Regions from separate parts of the Pseudomonas sp. HOU2 genome, predicted to be linked through region 3. Evidence: predicted binding sites of a transcription regulator. Region 3 holds the regulator's gene; each other region holds the start of a gene.
The links. Region 3 encodes sigma-54, which starts transcription at its own class of promoters, with help from an activator protein. Its sites were predicted from a motif close to ANTGGCATNNANNTTGCTNT; they were not measured.

Region 1: a site for sigma-54 is predicted at 1,222-1,241, ahead of glnK (P-II family nitrogen regulator). Genes of this name have one in related genera too.
Region 2: a site for sigma-54 is predicted at 1,347-1,366, ahead of ABV589_RS03785 (DNA translocase FtsK). Genes of this name have one in related genera too.

What each region holds. Positions count from the first base shown of each region.
Region 1 is NZ_CP160398.1:3,050,008-3,052,279, forward strand. It holds gene ABV589_RS13810 (ammonium transporter) at 1-644, opposite strand, end outside; gene glnK (P-II family nitrogen regulator) at 682-1,020, opposite strand; gene ABV589_RS13820 (accessory factor UbiK family protein) at 1,434-1,694, shown strand.
Region 2 is NZ_CP160398.1:880,739-883,010, forward strand. It holds gene ABV589_RS03785 (DNA translocase FtsK) at 1-1,120, opposite strand, end outside; gene trxB (thioredoxin-disulfide reductase) at 1,430-2,272, shown strand, end outside.
Region 3 is NZ_CP160398.1:4,333,103-4,335,374, forward strand. It holds gene raiA (ribosome-associated translation inhibitor RaiA) at 1-117, opposite strand, end outside; gene ABV589_RS19470 (RNA polymerase factor sigma-54) at 191-1,684, opposite strand; gene lptB (LPS export ABC transporter ATP-binding protein) at 1,872-2,272, opposite strand, start outside.

The sequences.
Region 1 (2,272 bases), 1.3 Mb from region 3:
GCGATACCGGCGTTGATATGCACCACGGTGCCGCCCGCGAAGTCGAGTACGCCCCAGTCCCACAGCAGGCCGCCATTACCGGACCAGACCATGTGTGCGATCGGCGCATAGACGAGGGTGAACCAGACGCCCATGAAGATCAGCATCGCGGAAAATTTCATTCGCTCGGCGAACGCACCGACGATCAGTGCCGGGGTGATGATCGCGAAAGTCATCTGGAAGGTGACGAACACCGCCTCCGGGAACAGCGCCGCGGGACCGGTCAGGCTTGAAGGCGTGACCCCGGCGAGGAACGCCTTGCCCATGCCGCCGAAGAACGAGTTGAAGTTGACGACGCCCTGCTCCATGCCGGTGGTGTCGAACGCAATGCTGTAGCCATAAATGACCCACAGAACGCTGATCAGACCGGTAATGGCGAAGCACTGCATCATCACCGAAAGAATGTTTTTCGAGCGCACCATGCCGCCGTAGAACAGCGCCAGGCCTGGAATGGTCATGAACAGCACGAGGGCTGTGGACGTCAGCATCCAGGCGGTATCGCCGGAATTGAGGACTGGAGGCGCCACCGGATCTGCCGCCATAGCCAGGCCGGGCATTACGATGGACAACAGGGCGCCTAGCCCTGCGAATTTACGCAGAGTCATATTGTTTTCTCCTGGGGCGTTGGGTTTGTGGCGGCGTTTAGATCGCGTCGGTATCGGTTTCGCCGGTACGGATGCGGATCGCCTGTTCCAGATTGACCACGAAGATCTTGCCGTCACCGATCTTGCCGGTGTTGGCAGCCTTGGTTATCGCCTCGATAACCCGATCCAGATCCTTGTCGTCGATGGCAACGTCGATTTTCACCTTGGGCAGAAAATCGACCACATACTCCGCGCCGCGATACAGCTCGGTGTGACCCTTCTGCCGGCCGAAGCCTTTGACTTCAGTAACGGTAATGCCCTGCACGCCGATTTCGGACAGCGACTCGCGCACGTCGTCCAACTTGAACGGCTTGATGATGGCAGTGACTAGCTTCATGAAACTCTCTCCCGAATTGGTGGACTTGCCCCAGGAAAACAAACCCGACTCAAGTCTAAGCGCAGTGCCTGGCTTTGTAACGCATCGTCGGCCCTACCTGCCCGACTGACGCCAGCTAACCGCTGCCGACGAAACTCCCCGTCCCGCCTGCCGCACTGCATTCGTCACAGCGACTGCATCAGTGCATGGGTCACTACCGACTAAGCAGAAAGCTTGCCATCTCGCCAAATTCCTCTGATTTCAATCTCTTGGCCGCTGCCGCAGGCGCCCGCGCAAAAAAGCCCCGACGGTTACGCACAACAACGGTGCGTTGCCGTCCGTCCGCCTGCGCGAAAAGCGTGCATCCGTGCCTGCGTCAATGACTATAGACACTGCGTGATACACTGCCCGCCACTGTTTACAGGACACATTCCATGCTCGCGCCCAAAGACTTCCTCGACGCCCTGAGCGGCACCGCCTCCCGCCTGTTCAGCGGCGACACCCCGCTGCCCAAAGCCGAAATCGAAAGCCAGTTCAAGATGCTGCTGCAGAGTGCGTTCAGCAAACTCGACCTGGTCAGCCGCGAAGAATTTGACAGTCAGATGGTTGTGTTGGCCCGCACCCGCGCTCGCCTCGAAAGCCTTGAGGCGAAAGTCGCAGAGCTGGAAGCCAAGCTGACGCCGCCGGCCGAGTAAGTCTGCAGACCCTGAGCCAAATGCCTTGAAATTTGCGAAAGAAATCAAACCGCTCCTGCCGAGGCAGGAGCGGTTTCCGTCAGACCAATCCTCTACAACGAATTATTCCAACGGTCTCGCAGAAACTCGTACAGGCGAAAAGCCCATAACGCGATTCTGACGAGGCGCCACATATGTTTAAGAAACTTAGACATACTTTGGCCCTCCTTGCGTGGGGCCAAACCTCCGATGCACTTTCCGGCGTACGAACACCTTCGGGACTACACGTGAGTATGTCCGCTAAGGCGGCCGGGTGTGGGTTCCCCGAATACAGCACCGGCACGGGTCTCACACCGTGTCGAGGAACATGAAGTCTTTACGCTCCCGGCCACACTTCGCGAATACTTCATGAGTGGGCATCGTCATTGCGGATTTTATGACCGCCCTTAGAAAGCGATTTAAACAACTTGTATCAAGTCGTTAGGAGGCGCTAGCAACAGGACCGTTGCCCTCTTTCAAGCCCATCTGATACTTGCGCCAATGAGCAAACATGCATAACCTGACCCCACGTGAGTGTGTCCGCAAAGGATACGCAGGCC
Region 2 (2,272 bases), 2.6 Mb from region 3:
CGATACGGCTGACTTTGACGCCGGCCGCAGGCTGGATTTCGTAACGGGTAATCACCGGGCCAGGATGGATCGAGTCCACGGTGACTTCGACGCCGAACTCCTTGAGCTTGATCTCCAGCAAGTGGCCGACCGCCGCCAGGGATTCCGGCGAATAATTGAGTTGTTTCTTTTCCGCAGGATCGAGTATCGAGATCGGCGGCAAGGTGCCTTCCACGGCGCTGTCGACGAACAACGGCGCCTGTTTCTCTTTCTGCACGCGCTTGCTTGGTTCTGGCGCCTTGACCGGAGCCGGGGCAATGACCGGCGGCACCTGCTTCTCGCGATCGGACATGTGCTTGCTCAGGGCCTGCTCACGCTCGATCAGGCGCTCTTTGACCTTGGCCTGTTCACGCTTGTCGGTGACGGTCGGCGCCACCACATCGTGGACGCGGTCATCGACTTCACGCAGTTGCGCAACCAGTTGCTTGCGCTCGGTACGCGCCGACCACCAGCGGTTGACCGCGCCCTGGAACAATTCGAACAGGTCCAGGGTGATCTTGCCGGTGACGTCCATCACCTTGAACCACGACAGATCGGTAAACACGGTCAGACCGAACAGGAACAGCGCAATGAACAACAGCGTGCTGCCCTGGATATTCAGCGCGTTTCGCGCCAGGTCACCGAGACTTTCGCCCAGCGCCCCGCCCGCACCCGCCGGCAGACCGGTAGCGGCATGAAAATGAATATGCGCCAGCGCGGCGCCCGACAGCACCAGGAACACCAGACCGATCAGGCGCCATGAGAACAGCCAGCCGCTCCACTGCCACGGCTCGTGACGTTGACGGAAGATCTGATAGGCCTTGACCGCCAGCAGCAACGGGAAGATGTACGCGAAGTAACCCAGCACCATGAACAGGATGTCGGCGCTGTAGGAACCGGCCGGGCCGCCGAAGTTCTGCACGTCGTCGATCTTGCTGTTGTGGCTCCAGCCGGGATCATCCTTGCCGTAGGTCAGCAAGGCCATCATCAGGAACAGGCACAAGGCACCGATGGCGATCAATGCACCTTCCTTGAGCCGGTAGTGCAATTGCTGGCGCCAGAGCGGAACGACTGTTTTTGGTGCTGCGGTGGATTTCTTCAAAACGCTTCTTTTCCTGCGCCCGGGGCGCGTCCATCTATTGAATGACGATAAAAAACTGCCCAACCCAGGCAGGTAAAAAAGTGAACCGGCGCATCTGAGACTACTTTTAACACTGTGCCGCAGCTTTTATAAACACAGCCATAAACACAGCGCCCTACAAATATTCTGTAACAGCCCGGCATTGTACGGGTTTGTGCGGCTGATGCCATGCTTCAAAACCCATAGCAGAGCATAGCCATTGCCACAAATCCTGCGGTTCAATTTGAGCATGCATTGCCTTTTGTGACAAAGGCTTATGAGGTGTATTTGATGAACGCAGCGAAGCATTCACGCCTGATCATTCTCGGCTCCGGCCCTGCCGGTTACAGCGCCGCCGTGTACGCCGCCCGGGCCAACCTCAAACCCGTGGTGATTACCGGGCTGCAGGCCGGTGGTCAGCTCACCACCACGGTCGAAGTCGACAACTGGCCCGGCGACGTCGAAGGCCTGACCGGCCCGGTGCTGATGGAGCGCATGCAAAAACACGCCGAGCGCTTTGCCACAGAGATCGTTTACGACCACATCCACACCGCCAAGTTGCAGCAGCGCCCGTTCGAACTCATTGGCGACAGCGGCACTTACACCTGCGACGCGCTGATCATCGCCACCGGCGCCTCAGCGCAGTATCTGGGCCTGTCTTCGGAAGAAACCTTCGCCGGCAAAGGGGTTTCGGCTTGCGCGACCTGTGACGGCTTTTTCTATCGCAATCAGGTGGTCGCCGTGGTGGGCGGCGGCAATACCGCGGTCGAGGAGGCGCTGTACTTGTCGAACATCGCCAGAGAGGTGCATCTGATCCACCGTCGCGACAAGTTGCGCTCGGAGAAAATTCTCCAGGACAAGCTGTTCGAAAAAGCCGCCAACGGTAACGTTCGCCTGCACTGGAACCAGAATCTGGACGAAGTGCTGGGCGACGCCAGCGGCGTTACCGGCGCCCGTCTGCGCGACAGCCACACCGGGCAGACCCGCGAACTGGCACTGGCCGGCGTGTTCATCGCCATCGGCCACAAACCCAACACCGACCTGTTTCAGGGCCAATTGCCAATGCGCGACGGCTATCTGCTGGTCAAGGGCGGCAGCGACGGCGACGCCACCTCCACCGAGATCCCCGGCGTC
Region 3 (2,272 bases):
GACTTGCACGTTGGTGATCTTGTCGAAATGTCCCTCAAGCCTCTTGAGCTTCTGCTCAACGTATTCACGGAGAGGTTGGGTAACTTCCAGTTGGTGTCCACTGATGTTGACTTGCATACAGCTTCTCCTTCGTTGCCAGTGCATAAAGCGGCAGGCCGAACAGCCTGCCACTGGAACGCTGTAACGTGGCTTACATCAACCGCTTGCGTTCGCTCGAAGGCGCGATCCCTAGGGATTCACGGTACTTGGCGACGGTGCGGCGAGCCACCTGAATGCCTTGTGCCTCCAGTAAACCAGCGATCTTGCTGTCACTCAACGGCTTTTTCTGATTTTCCGCTGCAACCAGTTTTTTGATGATCGCGCGGATCGCCGTGGACGAGCATTCACCGCCTTCGGAGGTGCTTACATGGCTGGAGAAAAAGTATTTCAGTTCATAAATGCCCCGTGGGGTATGCATGAATTTCTGTGTGGTGACCCGGGAAATCGTCGATTCGTGCATGCCTACCGCTTCGGCGATGTCGTGCAGGACCAACGGCTTCATGGCTTCGTCGCCGTACTCCAGGAAACCGCGCTGATGCTCCACGATCTGGGTGGCCACTTTCATCAGGGTTTCGTTGCGGCTCTGCAGGCTCTTGATGAACCAGCGTGCTTCTTGCAACTGGTTGCGCATGAAGGTGTTGTCGGCGCTGGTGTCGGCGCGACGGACGAAGCCGGCGTACTGCGCGTTGACCCGCAAACGGGGCACCGACTCCTGATTCAATTCGACCAGCCAGCGCTCGTTGTCCTTGCGCACAATGACGTCGGGCACCACGTACTCGGCTTCGGTCGATTCGATCTGTGAGCCCGGGCGTGGATTGAGGCTTTGCACCAGTTCGATGACCTGACGCAGCTCGTCTTCCTTAAGCTTCATGCGCCGCATCAACTGGCTGTAGTCACGACTGCCGAGCAGATCGATGTAATCGCTGACCAGACGTTTGGCTTCGTTGAGCCACGGGGTCTTGGCCGAGAGCTGACGCAGTTGCAGCAACAGGCATTCGCCGAGGTTGCGCGCGCCGATGCCGGCGGGTTCGAACTGTTGAATGCGGTGCAGAACGGCCTCGATCTCGTCCAGCTCGATGTCGAGCTCCGGATCAAAGGCGTCGAGGATTTCTTCGAGGGTTTCGTCGAGGTAGCCCTGATTGTTGATGCAATCGATCAGGGTCACGGCGATCAGGCGGTCGGTGTCGGACATCGGCGCCAGGTTCAATTGCCACAGCAAATGGCTTTGCAGGCTTTCGCCGGCGGAGGTGCGGGTGGTGAAGTCCCACTCGTCGTCATCGCTGCTGGGCAGACTGCTGGCGCTGGTCTGGTAGACGTCTTCCCAAGCGGTATCAACGGGCAGTTCGTTAGGAATGCGCTCGTTCCATTCGCCATCTTCCAGGTTGTCCACCGTCGGGGCGGTTTCCTGATAGGAGGGTTCCTGAATGTCGGTGTTGGGTTTTTGTTCGGCGTTGTCGGCCAAAGGATCGGAGTTGTCGAAGTCGTCGCCTTCTTCCTGGCGTTCGAGCATCGGATTGGATTCCAGGGCCTCCTGGATTTCCTGTTGCAGGTCCAGGGTCGACAATTGGAGCAGGCGGATGGCCTGTTGCAGCTGCGGTGTCATCGTCAGCTGCTGGCCCATTCTCAAGACTAGCGATGGTTTCATGGCAGGGGCTTAACACCTTATTCGCCGGCGCGCATGCGCCATCCACTACAGGGCGCCGGAGCGCCAAACTTAAGCAAATTATATGCCTGAAACTGTCGTGTTTGCCTAGAGCGCTGTAACAATTAAAGCGTATTAAATCCTGCTTGAATCGATACAGCGCCCGGGCGGCTCACCGGGCACTATTCGCTTAGAGGCGGAACTCGTGGCCCAGGTACACTTCCTTCACCAGATCGTTGGCAAGGATGGTCGCCGCATCGCCTTCGGCGATCAGTTGACCGTCGTTGACAATGTAGGCGGTTTCGCAGATATCCAGGGTCTCACGCACGTTGTGGTCGGTGATCAGTACACCGATGCCCTTGGCCTTGAGGTGGTGGATGATCTGCTTGATGTCGCCAACCGAAATCGGGTCGACACCGGCGAACGGTTCGTCGAGCAGGATGAATTTCGGTGCGGTCGCCAGGGCGCGGGCGATTTCCACCCGGCGGCGTTCACCACCGGACAGGCTCATGCCGAGGTTGTCGCGGATGTGGCTGATGTGGAACTCCTGCAGCAGGCTTTCCAGTTCCTTGCGACGACCGGCCTTGTCGA